One region of the uncultured Haliea sp. genome, then DNA from elsewhere that is predicted to be linked to it. Evidence: predicted binding sites of a transcription regulator. Region 1 holds the regulator's gene; the other holds the start of a gene.
The links. The regulator LexA, encoded in region 1, represses DNA repair genes until DNA is damaged. The targets are predictions, from matches to a motif close to ACTGTNTNTANANACAGT.

Region 1 (7,639 bases):
CACTGCTGGATATCTATCCCATGGGCAGCGAGCTGCCCTTTCGGGTGGATCTGTTGGACGACGAGGTCGACAGTTTGCGGACCTTCAGCCCCGACACCCAGCGCACACTGGAGAAAGTCGCCGCCATCAACCTGTTGCCCGCTCGCGAATACCCGCTGAATCCCGCGGCCATCGAGCGCTTCCGGCTGAGCTGGTACGAGGCCTTCGATGTCGACCACGACGCCTGCCCCACCTACCGCGAAGTCAGTGCGGGTCGCGCACCCGGCGGCTGCGAGTACTATCTGCCGCTGTTTTTCGAGCACTGCGCCAGCCTTTTCGACTACCTCCCGGAAGGCACCCCGGTCATTGCCATCGGCGACCACTACCGGGCCGCGCAGCGCTTCTGGGAAGATGCCGGACACCGATACACCGAGTACGGCATTGATACTCGGCGCCCCCTGCTCCCTCCCGCGCGCTGTTTCACTCCGGTGGAGGAACTGTACCAACTGATGGGCCAGTGCCCGGTGTTGGAGCTGCGACGCAATCCGGAGGCGCCGACACACGTGGCCAGCCCCTCGCAACCCCTGCCCGACCTGAGCACCGAGGGCGCGCGCCAGACACCTGCCGAGCGGCTGCAGCACTTCATGCAACAGCATACGGCGCCGCTGTTGCTGTGCGCGGAATCCGCCGGCCGCAGGGAGATCCTGCTGGAAAATCTCGCCGCCCACGGCCTGACGCCCCCCGAGGTGGCGGACTGGGCCGAATTCCTGGCCTCGGGACTGCGCTTCGCCATCAGCACTGCACCGATTGATCGCGGCATGTACTTTGGCGCCGACCAGCCGGCACTGGTTTGCGAAGCGCAGCTGTTCGGCAACCGGGTCGCCCAGCGGCGGCGCCGGCGCAAGGTTGATGAAGCCCACGCGGAAAATGTGTTTCGCGATATCAATGAGCTCCGCGAGGGTGTGCCCGTGGTGCATCTGGAGCACGGTGTGGGTCGCTACCTCGGGCTGCAAACCCTTGAGGTGGATGGCGCCGACAATGAATTCCTGACGCTGGAATACGCGCAGGGCAGCAAGCTATACGTGCCCGTCGCCTCATTACACCTGGTCAGCCGCTACGCTGGCAGCGATCCGGAACTCGCCCCGCTGCACAAGCTGGGCTCTGACCAGTGGGAAAAAGCCAGGCGCAAGGCCACCGAAAAGGCCAGTGATGTGGCCGCGCAGCTGTTGGATGTCTACGCACGTCGCGAGGCCCGCAAGGGCTTCTGCTTCGAGTTGCCCGCCCTCGAGTACGAGCAGTTCGCCGCAAGCTTTCCCTTCGAGGAGACCGCGGACCAGGCTGCGGCAATTGACGCGGTGATCGCCGACATGACCGCCGAGCGTGTCATGGATCGGCTCGTGTGCGGTGACGTTGGCTTCGGCAAGACCGAGGTGGCCATGCGCGCTGCCTTCATCGCCGCACGCAATGGCAAGCAGGTCGCTGTGCTGGTTCCGACCACCCTGCTCGCCCAGCAGCACTTCAACTCTTTTGCCGATCGTTTTGCGGACTGGCCGGTGACCGTGGAGGTTGTTTCACGCTTCAAGAGCGGCAAGGACCTCGGCGGGGTGCTGCAGCGGGTCAGCAATGGCGACATCGACATTCTTATCGGCACCCACAAACTGCTCTCCAGCGACTTCCGCTTTCACGACCTCGGCCTGCTGATCATTGATGAAGAGCACCGGTTTGGTGTCAAACAGAAGGAAGCGATCAAGGCCCTGCGCGCTGAGGTCGACATCCTCACACTGACCGCGACCCCCATCCCGCGTACGCTCAACATGGCACTGGGAGGTATGCGCGACCTGTCTGTCATCGCCACGCCACCGGCACGCCGCCTGTCGATCAAGACCTTTGTCCGGGAACACAACATCGCCCTGATTCGCGAGGCCGTGCTGCGTGAGACCCTGCGCGGGGGGCAGGTGTACTACCTGCACAACGAAGTGAAAAGTATCGAGGAGGCCGGCCGCAAGCTGCGGGAGCTGCTGCCGGATCTGTCCATCGGGGTTGCCCACGGGCAGATGCGCGAGGCCGAACTGGAACAGGTCATGTCCGCGTTCTACCACCAGCGCCACCACATCCTGCTGTGCACGACCATCATTGAAACCGGGATCGACGTGCCGACCGCCAACACCATCATCATCGAGCGCGCCGACAAGTTCGGCCTCGCCCAGCTGCATCAGCTGCGCGGACGGGTTGGCCGCTCGCACCACCAGGCGTACGCCTACCTGCTGTGCCCGCCGCGTTCGGCAATCACACCCGATGCGGAAAAACGTCTCGAAGCCATCGAAGCCGCGGGAGACCTCGGCGCCGGTTATCTGCTGGCGACCCACGACCTGGAAATTCGCGGTGCGGGGGAACTGCTGGGGGATGAACAGAGCGGGCAAATACACAGCGTGGGCTTCGCGCTGTACATGCGCATGCTGGAGCGCGCCGTGGCGGCATTGCGGCGCGGGGAGATCCCCAACACGGACGCACCCCTGGACGCGGGCACCGAGATCAACCTGCATATACCGGCGCTGATCCCGGAGGACTACCTGCCGGATATCAACACCCGACTGGTGTTATACAAGCGCATCGCAGCCGCCGCCAGCGAGCAGGCACTGCGCGAGATTCAGGTGGAGATGATCGACCGGTTCGGCCTGCTGCCGCAGCAGGTGAAAAACCTGGTGCAGGTGGCCAGGCTGCGCATCCGCGCGGATCAGCTGGGGATTGCAGGCATTGAGGTTGGCCCCGGCGGTGGTAACATCGACTTTCGGGAGTCCACCCGCGTGAATCCGCTGAGCCTCGTCAAACTGGTGCAGTCCGATCCCAAGGGGTACCAGCTGGCCGGCGCCATGCGCCTGCGGTTCAAACGCCAGCTGGATGAGCCCGAACAGCGCCAGCAGTTCGCCGACCAGCTGCTGGACACCTTTGCCGCCGATGCCACGGAAGATGCCGCCTGATGACTGCCCGCCCCGTTCATACCCTGCTCGCGCTTCTCGTGACGGCGCTTCTGGCGACGTCCACCCTGGCGGAGGATGGGCGTCAGCAAAACTGGTATCAGGTGGAATTACTGATCGTTGCGCACACCAGCCCGGGAGCCCCACGCTCGGAACAGTGGGACGCGCTGCCCCGGTTGCAGTACCCGGACGCCGTGCGTTTCTTGCTCGATCCCCAGCGCTTGCAGGCCAACCTGGAGCGCACAGCTGATGCACTGCACAGCCGGGTCGATAAGCGCGGCAAACAGCTGATCCAGCTGCGCGGCCAGGAGGCCGATGGCGCAGCGGCAGATCTGCCTGCAGCGGCGGCTGTCGACACGCCGGCCCCGGCGCCAGAGGTCACCGCAGCACCCGGCGCCGAGGTTGCCGCGGCGGAAGATGCAGCAGCGCCTCGGCTGCCCACACCGTTTGTGCTGCTTCCGGCCCAGGCCCGAGAGTTTCGCGGCAAAGCAGCCTATATGGAACGCAACGGCCCCTACCGCATACTGTTTCACGAAGTGTGGTGGCAACCGGTAGGCAGTGCCAGGACAGCCCTGCCCATCGTGCTTGACCGTTCTGGTGATGACCAGGCCTACCCTGCCCTGCAAGGCACGATCAGGCTACATCGCTCCCGCTTCCTGCATGTCGACACCCGGCTTTGGCTGAACACCAACGGCGATTACCTGCCCGGCACCTGGCGTATGCCGGCACCGCCGTTGGCGCCGGCCTCATTGGAGCTGATCGCGGCGCCGGTGCTGCCCACACAGCCGACCGCTCCCGAAGCGCCGATCGGCTACGACCCGCAGTGGGATGCCGCGTCGGGGCTGCTGGACGCCCCGGAGCCGGAATCTGCCCCCGCCTATCCTTACCGACATGCCGTGCTTCTGCAGCAGCAGCGGCGCATGCGCTCCAATGAGGTGCACTACATCGACCACCCCTTACTCGGACTGGTCATCAAACTGACACCACTGGATGCGGATGCGCTGTACAGCGCGAACTACGACCAGGCCATCCTCGAGCTGATCACAGGCCCTGAGCGCCCAGCCGAGGCAGCAGGCAGCCCAGCAGGCGCCTGACGACGGCGGCCTCACGCTGCAGAATATCGCGCATGGTATCCTGCGTCAGGGGCAAATCACCCAGCCCTGCGGCAGGATTGACCACCATGCAGATAGTTGCATAGGCAATACCGCACTCCCTGGCCAGCGCAGCCTCGGGCATGCCGGTCATGCCGACGATGTCACAACCCTCTCTGGCCAGGCGCCGCACCTCGGCGGCCGTCTCCAGCCTGGGGCCCTGGGTGACGGCGTGTACACCGGAGGGCTCATGGGGGATGCCCGCCGCTTCCGCTGCCTCGATAATGGCCAGGCGCAGGGCGTGATCGTAGGGATGGGTGAAATCGATATGCTGCAGCGCGCCGCTGCGGCCATCGTCAAACGTGTGCTCCCGCCCCCAGGTGTAATCCACAATCTGGTCAGGCACTACCAGCCGCCCCGGCTGCATGTCGGGACTGATACCGCCCACGGCGTTGATGGCAACCACGTGGGTGACCCCGAGGCCGCGCAGCGCCTCGATATTTGCGCGGTAGTTCACCAGGTGCGGCGGAATCGCCCTGGGGCTGCCATGGCGCTGGAGGAAAAAAACCCGCTGCCCGTCGACCATGCCCTCCTGCACAGGCCGCGAGGGACTGCCGTAGGCATTGTCTCCCGGGTGCTCGCCCAGCAGTTGCAGGCCCTCGACCTGGTGGATGCCTGTGCCGCCGATAATCCCGAGACACAATGGCACTGGCACGGCGCTTTCCGTCATGGGTGCTCTCCGCGCACAGCCTGCGCCAGCTCGGGCGGCGCGCTGTCCAGGTGCAGGGTACGGGTCGGGAACGCCACATCGGCCCCGTGCTCATGGATAATGTCGAGGATCTTCAACAAGACGTCCTGCTTGATGGCGTGATATTCCACCCAGACCGTGGTCCGTGTGAAGGCATACACAAAAAAGTCGAGTGACGAGGGCCCGAAAGACACAAAATTCACGATCAGGGTGCGGTTGAGGTCGATTTCGGGGTGCTTTTCCAGCATCTGTCGCACATCCGCAACAATGGACGCGAGTTTGGCTGAATCCTGGTAGCGCACACCAATCGTTTCATAAATCCGCCGGTTGAACATGCGCGACGGGTTTTCCACTGCGATCTGTGTGAAAACCGCATTCGGAACATACAGCGGACGCTGATCAAACGTGCGAATACGGGTCAGGCGCCAGCCGATATCCTCCACCGTGCCCTCGATTTCCCGATCCGGTGAGCGAATCCAGTCCCCGGGGGTGAAGGGGCGATCAAGGTAGATGCTCATCCCGCCGAAAAAGTTCGCCATCAGGTCCTTGGCGGCAAAACCGACTGCAATACCGCCAATACCGCCGAAGGCGAGTAGCCCCGAAATGGACACACCGACACTCTGCAGGGCCATCAGGCCAGCGAGAATCCAAAGGATCACCCGGATGAGTTTCGCCGTCGAATGCACGGCAGCCTTGTCCGTGGAGGCCTTGTGGCCCCGCGCAGGTGACAGCAACTCTTCTTCTGCGCCGAATATCAGACGTTGCAGGAACCAGGCCAGCATGAGAATCAGCAGCGTGTCGTAGGCTCGCAGTATGAAGGCCTGCAAATCTGCGGCGATCGGCACCCTGCCCAGAATCAGCATCAAGGCGATGAGCCAGAGCGCGACACGCAGTGGCGTTTCCACCGCAGTGATTACCACGTCGTCCCAGCGATTGCTGCTGGACTCCGCCACGCGGTGCAGGCGGCGCAGCAGGACACCGAGCAGCAGGTGGATGAGCATGGCGAGCAGGAGTAGCCCGCCGATCGCTACCAGCGGTGTGTCGAGGCCGTAGGTCGCCAGTATTCGGGACAGCGTTTGCTCTGTGGCTTCCACGTTACATCAGGCTCCTGATTTCCCGGGTTTAGACAATTTTCTTCTGTTGCCAGGCACTTGTCAGAGCCACTCAGTATAACAGCGCCATCCTCCTTTCGACATGTGCCGAGCGACATCCGCAAGCGACTGATCTGCCGCGGAAAATTCAGTGCCCCGGAAAAACGCTATGAAAAAAGGTGTTTTTAGATCGACAGCACATAATGGACAGCGCAGGTCGGCATGGTATGTTGCAGGTGACACCGAGGACTCTGGAAGGGAGCGCAGTCATGTTGAATCCCACCGTTGGCAGCTGGTACCGGGATATCGAAACGGGAGAGCTGTTCGAAGTTGTCGCCCTGGACGAAGCCGCGCGTACCGTGGAGACACAGTTCCTGGACGGCGAGGTTACCGAGTACGATCTCGAGGTCTGGCGCATGCTGCAGTTGCAGCGGGCGGCGGCACCGGAGGACTGGCGAACCCCCTTCGAGCTGGATGACGAAGACGGCCTGGATCCCGACCTGCCCTACCACCCCGAAGAGTGGAGCAACCCCCTGTCGACGATCGAACCCGACACCATGCTCGGCGTGGAGGATAGTTGAGCCCGCTTGTCGCTGCCGCGTATTACTGTATATAATCCCAGCCACTGTACAAATACACAGATGGACGGGTCATGGACAAACTCACGCAGCGACAGCAGCAGGTGCTGGACATTATCCGCCAGCATATCGACCAGACCGGCTACCCCCCTACTCGCGCCGACATCGCCAAAGAGCTGGGATTCAAGTCGGCCAATGCCGCCGAAGAACACCTGAAGGCGCTGGCGCGCAAGGGTGCGATTGAAATCATTGCTGGCGCCTCTCGTGGTATCCGCTTGCCCGAGAACCCCGGCCTTCCCATCATCGGGCGCGTTGCGGCAGGCAACCCGGTGCTCGCGCAGGAACATGTCGAGGATTACTGCGCCATTCCCGCCAACTTCTTCCGGCCGGCGGCAGACTACCTGCTACGGGTCACGGGCGACAGCATGCAGGATGTCGGCATCCTCGACGGGGACCTGCTGGCGGTGCACCGCAGCAGCGAAGCCCGCAATGGCGCCATTGTTGTCGCCCGCATCGAGGATGAAGTGACCGTGAAACGCTTTCAGCGAGGCGGTAGCCGGCACCTGGTAGAGTTGCACGCCGAGAACCCGGCCTATGCGCCGATCAAGGTTGACCTGCGCACGCAGGCGTTCGCGATCGAGGGGTTGAGTGTCGGCATCCTGCGACGCTAGCAAACGTCGTTGTGCCGGGTCAGTGAACAGTGCGCGCCCGGCCTTCACCGTTTTCGGGGCGTTCTTTTTCATTGATGCTGGCAGCGGCCTGCATGCCAGCCTGGATCATCACCTTCGCAACTTCCAGGCCGTTGTCCATCAGGTAATCACGCGCCTCATCTGAAAACTGGATGCGCAGCAGAGGCTCGGAATCGTCTTCGGCGCGTTGCAGGACAATTTCACCTTCGCCGAGATCAACAATTTCCAACAGGGCTGTGGCCACGAGAGGCTCCTCTTTTTGCATCAAATGCCAGTGTAACAGGGGGCAGATGCGACCGCCAACGCGCACTTGCTAGCATTCGTCCAGCAGGTCACCCATGCGGGAAAACGCGGCTTCAAGCTCGTCTGCCGCGACCTGCAGCGTGTCCCAGTCCAGCTGGCCAGAGGTGCTCACCGCAAGGCTGCCCTCCGTCCGCCTGGCCGGCTGCGCCGCGGGCTGCTGCAGCAGCCGGGACAGCCAGCCCTGC
Region 2 (7,639 bases), 160 kb from region 1:
CAACGGACTCGCCGCGCTGTATCTGGCAACCGGGCAGGATATCGCCAACATTGGCGAGTCCAACCAGTGCAGCGTGTACACCCGCGTCACCCGCGAGGGGGATTACTTCTTCTCCATCACCCTGCCGGCACTGATCCTCGCCACCTACGGGGGCGGCACCAACCTGCCCACCCAGCGCGAATGTCTGGAAATCATGGGCTGTCATGGCCAGGGCAAAGCCCTGAAACTGGCAGAAATTGCCGCGGGACTGGTGGTCGCGGGAGAGCTCTCCCTGGGCGCAGCCACGCGAGTGGACAAGGAAACCCGGCAGAACGAGTGGGTCAATGCACACGAGCGACTGGGTCGCAATCGCTGACCGGCGCGCCATCCCCGTGGGCGGGCCCGATGGGCCCGCAGCGCTATCGAATAGTTGAACCAGAAACTCTCTCCTGACAACGCCCGGGTCCGCTGGCTTGAAATGCTGTACCAGCGCTGTGGCGCGACGCGCGGAGCGCACTATCATGAAGTGAGTGACGCCATCCGGCGCGCGCCCTGACGAGACCACGGCATGACCACAGAGACCGACAATAAAGCCCGCGTGCGCCAGTTTCTCAGCGACCTGAGTGCGGGCAATGTCGATGCCGTCGTTGCGGCCTACGCCAAGAGCGGTAGCGTGGAAACCATGGGCGCCACCCTGATCTCCGGGGTCACCGAGTGCGCCGATCTGAGGCCGGCGATCGCCAGCATCATGGATGTGTTCCCGGGCGGCCTGACATTCACCATTCGCGGCATGGTGGCGGAGGGGGAAAAGGTGGCGGTGGAGGCCTCCAGCGAAGGCGAGCACATCTCCGGCCAGACCTACAGCAATGATTACCACTTTCTGTTTGAGTTCGACAAGGGACAGCTGGTCAAGCTCACCGAATACATGGATACCGAGCAGGTCACAGACGTGCTCTGCGGCGGGCAGCGCCCCCCCTATCCCCTTGACTGAGCACCGCGCCTGAACCTGCGGTTTGTGTCCGGCGTAAGGGCGATTTACACTGGGCTTTTAGGGAGCCGCCGCCAGCATGAACCAGCCTGCCCACCCCGTGACAGTGACCCAGCGGCTGCTGGCCGGTATTGAACGCGTCGGCAACCGCCTGCCGGACCCGGCCGTTCTGTTCATTGCCCTGCTGTTCATCACCTGGGCACTGTCCTTGCTGTTCTCACAATTCGAATACGACCTGATTGATCCCCGCAGTGGCGAAGCACTGCAGGTCGTCAACCAGTTCTCGCCGACCGCCATGACGCAGTTTCTCGCGGACATGGTCACAACCTTCGCCCACTTCCACCCGATCGGCGTAGTGCTGGTGGCCATGCTCGGCATTGGTGTAGCGGAACACACCGGGTTCATCAACTGCACCCTGCGCGCCATGCTGGGGGTGACCGCGCGCTGGCTGCTCACCCCGATGGTGATTGTCGTCGGGATCGTCAGCCACACCGCCGCAGATGCCGGCTACGTACTGGTGATACCGCTGGGAGGCATCATCTTCCACGCGGCGGGCCGCCACCCGCTGGCGGGCATCGCTGCGGCATTTGCCGGCGTTTCGGGGGGCTACTCGGCAAACTTTGTGCCCTCCTCGGTCGACCCGATGCTGCAGGGTATCTCCCAGTCCGCCGCCCAGATTATTGACCCCTCCGTGGTCCTCAACCCGCTGAACAACTATTTCTTCACCTCAGCATCCTCTCTGCTGATCGTGCTGGTCGGCTGGCTGGTCACAGATCGCTTTGTCGAACCCCATCTGCGCCGTACGCCAATCGACGCGGATGTCGCCGCCGAGACCGGGATGCAGGCATTGAGTACAACAGAGCGGCGGGCGCTGCGTCTCGCCCTGTGGAGCATGCTCGTGGCCATCATACTGCTGTGCCTGAGCGCAGTGCCCGAGGGTTCCGCCTGGCGCGGGCCGGGTGGCTCCCTGACAGAAAATGGTGCTCCGCTCATGGCGTCGATCGTGCCGTTGATCTTCCTGCTCTTCCTGCTGCCCGCCGTGGTGTATGGCATCAGCGCGGGCACGGTCACCAGCAGCCGGGACGTGATCGAGGGCATGACCAAAACCATGCAAACCATGGGCTACTACCTGGTCATCATGTTCTTTATCGCCCAGTTCATCTACGCCTTTGGCGCTTCGAACCTGGGCATACTGCTGGCAGTGAAAGGTGCACAGGGGCTGCAGGCACTCGGACTGCCTGGCGCCCTCACCATTTCCGGCATTGTGTTGCTGACGGGCTTTCTCAACCTGTTCGTCGGCTCGGCATCGGCCAAATGGGCGCTGCTCGCCCCCATTCTGGTTCCCATGCTGATGAAGCTCGGGGCATCACCGGACCTCACCCAGGCGGCGTACCGCATAGGCGACTCCACCACCAACATCATCACACCACTGATGCCCTACTTTCCGCTGGTGGTGGTCTATTGTCAGCGCTATGTTCGCAGCGCCGGGATCGGCACGGTCACCGCGCTGATGCTGCCCTACTCGGTGAGTTTCATCATTTTGTGGACGCTGTTCCTGCTCGGCTACTGGGCCCTGGGTCTTCCGCTGGGCCTGCAGTCCAGTTATACCTACTGAGGATCGGGCAGCGACTGCTCCTGCTGCGCAGCCCACAGCGCCGCATAGCGACCACCCAATGCGAGTAATTCGCGATGCCCGCCCTGTTCGACGATCCGGCCCTGATCCAGCACCAGAATACGGTCAGCGTCGACAACGGTGGACAGGCGGTGAGCAATCACCAGACTGGTATGGTTGAGAGCAATCTCCCGCAGCGCCTTCAGAATCGCCTGCTCCGAGCGGCTGTCCAGGCTGGATGTGGCCTCGTCAAACACCAGAATGGGCGGACGCTTGAGGATGGTGCGGGCAATGGAGACGCGCTGCTTCTCCCCCCCGGAAAGCTTGAGTCCGCGCTCGCCCACCCGGGTCTGCCAACCATCGGGCAGCTGGACAAGGAACTCGTCCAGGTGGGCCATGCTGGCGGCCTCGGCCACCTCGGCGTCCGAGGCACCAGGCTTGCCGTATCGCAGGTTCTCCAGCAGGGTGTCGTTGAACAGCACGGTGTCCTGGGGCACGATGCCAATCGCCCTGCGCAGCGATTCGCGGGTGACCTCTGCGATGTCCTGCCCGTCAATGAGTATCCGCCCCGCACTGGGGTCGTAAAAGCGAAACAGCAGCTTGACCAGTGTAGACTTGCCGGCGCCACTGGCTCCCACCACCGCCACTTTCTTGCCCGGCGGCACCTCGAAACTGACCCGGTCGAGAATGCTGCGCCCAGCCTGGTAACGAAAGCTCACCTGCTCAAAACGGATAGCGCCACCAGCAACGTCCAGGGCCGGCGCTCCGGGCCGATCAGCGAGCTCCGGGCGCACATCCAGCAAGGCAAACAGACGCTCGATATTGGCCATTGCTCCTTTCATTTCTCGGTAGACAAACCCGAGAAAACCGAGTGGCAGAAACAGCTGGATCATGTACTGGCTGATCAGTACGAAGTCACCCAGCGTGAGCTGCCCCGTCCGCACCTGCAATACCGCGAGGCCGATGATGCCCGTTTGCGCCAACGCAATGATCAGTGCCTGGCCGCCGTTTAGCCCGAACAGTGACAGGCGGTTGCGCCGCCGCGCTTGCTCCCAGCGCGCCAGATCTTCGTCGTAGCGCTGCGCCTCGTAGGCTTCATTGCCAAAATACTTCACGGTTTCAAAATTGAGCAGGCTGTCCACAGCGCGCGTATTGGAGGCCGAATCGGCCTCGTTCATTTCCCGCACAAAGCGTGTGCGCCACTCCGTCGCACCAAAGGAAAACCAGCCATAGGCAACGACTGAAACCAGGGTCACCAGCGCATAACTCAGCCCGTAACTGAACAGGAATACCGAGACCACTACCGCAATTTCAAACAGTGTGGGCACAATGTTGAACACCATGAAACGCAGCAGAAAGCTCACTCCGCTGGTGCCCCGTTCAATGTCGCGGGCCAGGCCACCGGTGCGCCGCTCCAGATGGAAACCGAGGTCCAGCTGATGGACGTGACGAAATACCGACAGTCCAAGGGAACGCATGGCGCGCTCAGTGACGCGACCAAACAGGGTGTCGCGTAATTCGGCAAACAATACGCTGGAGAGGCGCGCGATACCGTAGGCGGCAATCAACCCCAGCGCCAACGATCCGGCGAGCCGCGCACCCGACTCCAGGTTCAAGCCATCCACCAGATGCTTCATGATGAAGGGGATCACGAGTATCGCACCCTTGGCCAGCAGCAGACAGGCCATCGCCAGGGCGATACGCCGACGATGATCGCGCAGGTAGGGCCAGAGGCGTGGCAAAACCGACCAGTCGAGTACCTGCCCGGGCTCGGCGTCAGTGCGGGGGCGCATCGTGGCGGTCAGTCCTCGAGCAGGTGCCGGAAATGCTCCGGCAGGAAACCGCGGTACTGCATGAAACGCATGCGCCGCGCCTTTTCTTTCAGGCGCAGCTGCTGTGCTTCACGACGGCTGTGACAGGACGGCGACTCACCAGGGTCCTCGGGCTGCAATGCACACGCCGGCCCGAACTTGCGCTGGAAGGCCAGGGTGGCCGCCTCGTACCAATCGGGATCAACCGCCTCCAGGGCTGCGAGCATACGCTCCTGCGCCACACCGCGTTCGCGCATTTCCTGGCGGATACGCACCGGCCCGTAGCCTCGGTCCAGTCGCTGGCGCAGTAGACTTTCGGCATAGCGTGCATCGCTCTGCAGGTTCTCCGCGGCAAGATCGTCCAGCACGCGGCTCACCAGCGCTGCGTCGTCGAAACGACGCTGAAGCTTGGTTTGTAACTCGCTGCGAGCGTGCTCACGCCGCGCCAACAGGTCCATGGCAGCACTGCGTATATCCGCCGCAGAGGCTGCGGCCGGCCCGCGGCCCGCCGGACCCTGCGTATCAGGATGGATGGATTGATCAGACATGGACGCCATGATAACGCGAGCCATCGGCATTGCGATGGGTGATAAAAGAGGTGCCGGGCACGCGAGAGTGGGGGTGAGTGGAGCCCGGCACCTGGAAATCGACCCCGGGCGCACAGCACCCGGGCTTCGCCTTACTCCTCGTCCGGCAGATCGGCTTCAGCAGCCGGCGCAACCTTTTTTGCCGGAGGCGCTGCAGCGACCATGGTCTGACGACGGATTTCGGCTTCTATCTCCTCGGCGATGGGCAGGTTCTCTTCGAGGAAGCGTGCCGCATTGGCCTTGCCCTGACCGATCTTGTCTCCCTTGTAGGCGTACCAGGCACCGGATTTGTCGATCAGATTGAGCTTCACACCCCAGTCGATCACCTCACCCATGTGGTAGATGCCCTTGCCGTACATAATCTGGAATTCAGCCTGCTTGAAGGGTGGAGACACCTTGTTCTTCACCACCTTGACGCGGGTTTCGTTGCCGACCACCTCGTCGCCCTCCTTCACCGCACCGATGCGGCGGATGTCCAGGCGTACCGATGAGTAGAACTTCAGTGCGTTGCCACCGGTGGTCGTTTCCGGGTTGCCGAACATCACGCCGATCTTCATGCGAATCTGGTTGATGAAGATCACCAGGCAATTGCTGTGCTTGATGGCCCCGGTGAGCTTGCGCATGGCCTGACTCAGCAAGCGCGCCTGAAGACCGACGTGGGAATCCCCCATTTCGCCTTCGATTTCCGCCTTCGGCGTCAAGGCGGCAACCGAGTCGATGACCAGCACGTCCACCGCGCCGGACCGCACCAGCATCTCCGCGACTTCCAGTGCCTGCTCTCCGGTATCCGGTTGAGACAGGATCAGGTCATCCACGCAGACGCCGAGTTTTTCGGCATAGCTGGGGTCAAGGGCGTGCTCGGCGTCGATAAACGCCGCTGTGCCCCCTGCTTTCTGCGACTCGGCGATCACCTGCAGTGTCAGTGTCGTCTTGCCCGAGGACTCGGGGCCGTAGATCTCGCAGATGCGCCCCTTGGGCAGGCCGCCGATGCCGAGCGCAATATCCAGACCGAGTGAACCGGTCGAGATCGCGGGCATGGCCACACGCTCGTTGTCGCCCATGCGCATCACCGTACCCTTGCCGAACTGGCGTTCGATCTGGCTGAGGGCTGCATCCAGTGCTTTCTGCTTGTTGGCGTCCATAATCGACGGCTCCTGTCATTGATGGCCTGTGCGGCGAAGGTTGCGGGTGCCAGATTCCCGGACCCGAGTACTGTATATATACTCAGTGCATTGGCTGTGAATTGCAAGCCCCCTGAACCACCAAATCTGCCCGGCGATCAGGGATGTGCCTGCCTGGGCGACAGGTCGGCGGGAATCAGGATGACACGCTGGCCTGCGGGACCGCGTAGAACAGGCAATCACTGCGGGCGATGGCGACGTTGGTGGTGATCATGAACAGTGTCATTTTCGCCGCCGGGTAAAGGCGCCCTCCGACGCAGCGCAGCAAGCTGGAAAGCACACAGCGCCCCCCCGCGTCCTGGGCCCAGAACCGGCTCCGCAGGTCTCCGCGTATCCAGCCCAGCGGCTCATCGGGATCGACGGTAGCGAAATTGAAATGCTCCATGTCCTGCCGCAGGGTGACGTCAGCCGCGCTGTCAGGCGCCTCGCCGTAGGCCAGGGTCACGCCGGGATTCAGATGCAGCCGCACGGGATCCTGCAGGATCTCCAGCGCCCAGACCGGCTCATCCCCCGCCAGCACGCGATCACTGTCAAAGTAGCGACACAGGCCCTCCCAGGCCAATTCGTGGGCGCGCTCGTCAAGCCGACCACCCACTTCAACCGTGACCGTGGGGTAACTGTGTTCACTGATTTCCATCAACGCGCCAAGGTTGAGGCGGGTCACGATCATGCGTTCCGTAAACAGCGCGACCAGCGCGTCGTGTTCACGGTCGAGGTGCGTGCAGACCCCGAAGGCCGGCCCACTGCCGGAGGTGTTGTGCAGGTCGATAACCGCCTCCGGGTGGTGCACGCGCAGGATCTGCAGGATTTCCTCTGCGAGGAGGCCCTCGGCACCCTCAAAGGGCGGCTTGAAGCAGCGGTTCAGGTCGCGCACGCCGGGCAGCATGCGATGGCTGAACAACGGCGGCCGCAGTGCCGCCTCGACGGAACCGATGATGCACACGCAGTTGACGGCAGGCTGGCGACCCGACTTGATCCAGCGGAACAGGGCCATCAGGCCGGACGGCTCGTTACCATGCAGGAGCGTGACCAGCGCCCGCGTGCGACGGGTATCCCGCCCGTCCAGAAAGACACTCGCGGGGCCACCGAGGATCTGCAGAAACTCCTCTACGGTGTCGCCGATTTCCGTCGCCAGCGGATTCCGCAGGAAGCGCACCCGCCTCACTGCGGCCACTCCGCTACCGGCTCATTGGTCTCGCTGCGCAAGCGGTAAGCCTCGAGCATGACGCTCAACTGCGTTAGATCCGGGCGTGTTCTGGACTCCGGCTGCCCGAGATGCGCCAGCTGCCAGCGCGCCCCGGTCTGCCCCGTGGCCAGCCGCCGCTCGATGATCCCCAGATAGCGGTCGGACTCTGTGCCGGCGATACCGATGGCATCCAGGCCGCGACGGGCCACGGGCAACATGTCCGCGACCAGGCTGGCTGCGGATTGCTCCTCGCACACTGTCTGCTGCGGACGCGGCCAGACCAGTCGGGCCGCCA

Region 2: recA (recombinase RecA) is a predicted target of LexA. The motif match lies at 6,189-6,206, and genes of this name have one in related genera.

Annotation. Positions count from the first base shown of each region.
Region 1 covers NZ_CAXBAE010000002.1:242,648-250,286, reverse strand. The annotation lists gene mfd (transcription-repair coupling factor) at 1-2,957, shown strand, start outside; gene AACZ17_RS03665 (CsiV family protein) at 2,957-4,048, shown strand; gene AACZ17_RS03660 (S-methyl-5'-thioinosine phosphorylase) at 3,996-4,775, opposite strand; gene AACZ17_RS03655 (mechanosensitive ion channel family protein) at 4,772-5,887, opposite strand; gene AACZ17_RS03650 (DUF6763 family protein) at 6,154-6,465, shown strand; gene lexA (transcriptional repressor LexA) at 6,537-7,133, shown strand; gene AACZ17_RS03640 (hypothetical protein) at 7,153-7,395, opposite strand; gene AACZ17_RS03635 (DUF6586 family protein) at 7,465-7,639, opposite strand, start outside.
Region 2 covers NZ_CAXBAE010000002.1:79,684-87,322, reverse strand. The annotation lists gene AACZ17_RS02905 (hydroxymethylglutaryl-CoA reductase) at 1-355, shown strand, start outside; gene AACZ17_RS02900 (nuclear transport factor 2 family protein) at 548-970, shown strand; gene AACZ17_RS02895 (AbgT family transporter) at 1,047-2,582, shown strand; gene AACZ17_RS02890 (ABC transporter ATP-binding protein/permease) at 2,576-4,372, opposite strand; gene AACZ17_RS02885 (regulatory protein RecX) at 4,381-4,938, opposite strand; gene recA (recombinase RecA) at 5,070-6,119, opposite strand; gene AACZ17_RS02875 (succinylglutamate desuccinylase/aspartoacylase family protein) at 6,295-7,323, opposite strand; gene AACZ17_RS02870 (glutamate-cysteine ligase family protein) at 7,320-7,639, opposite strand, start outside.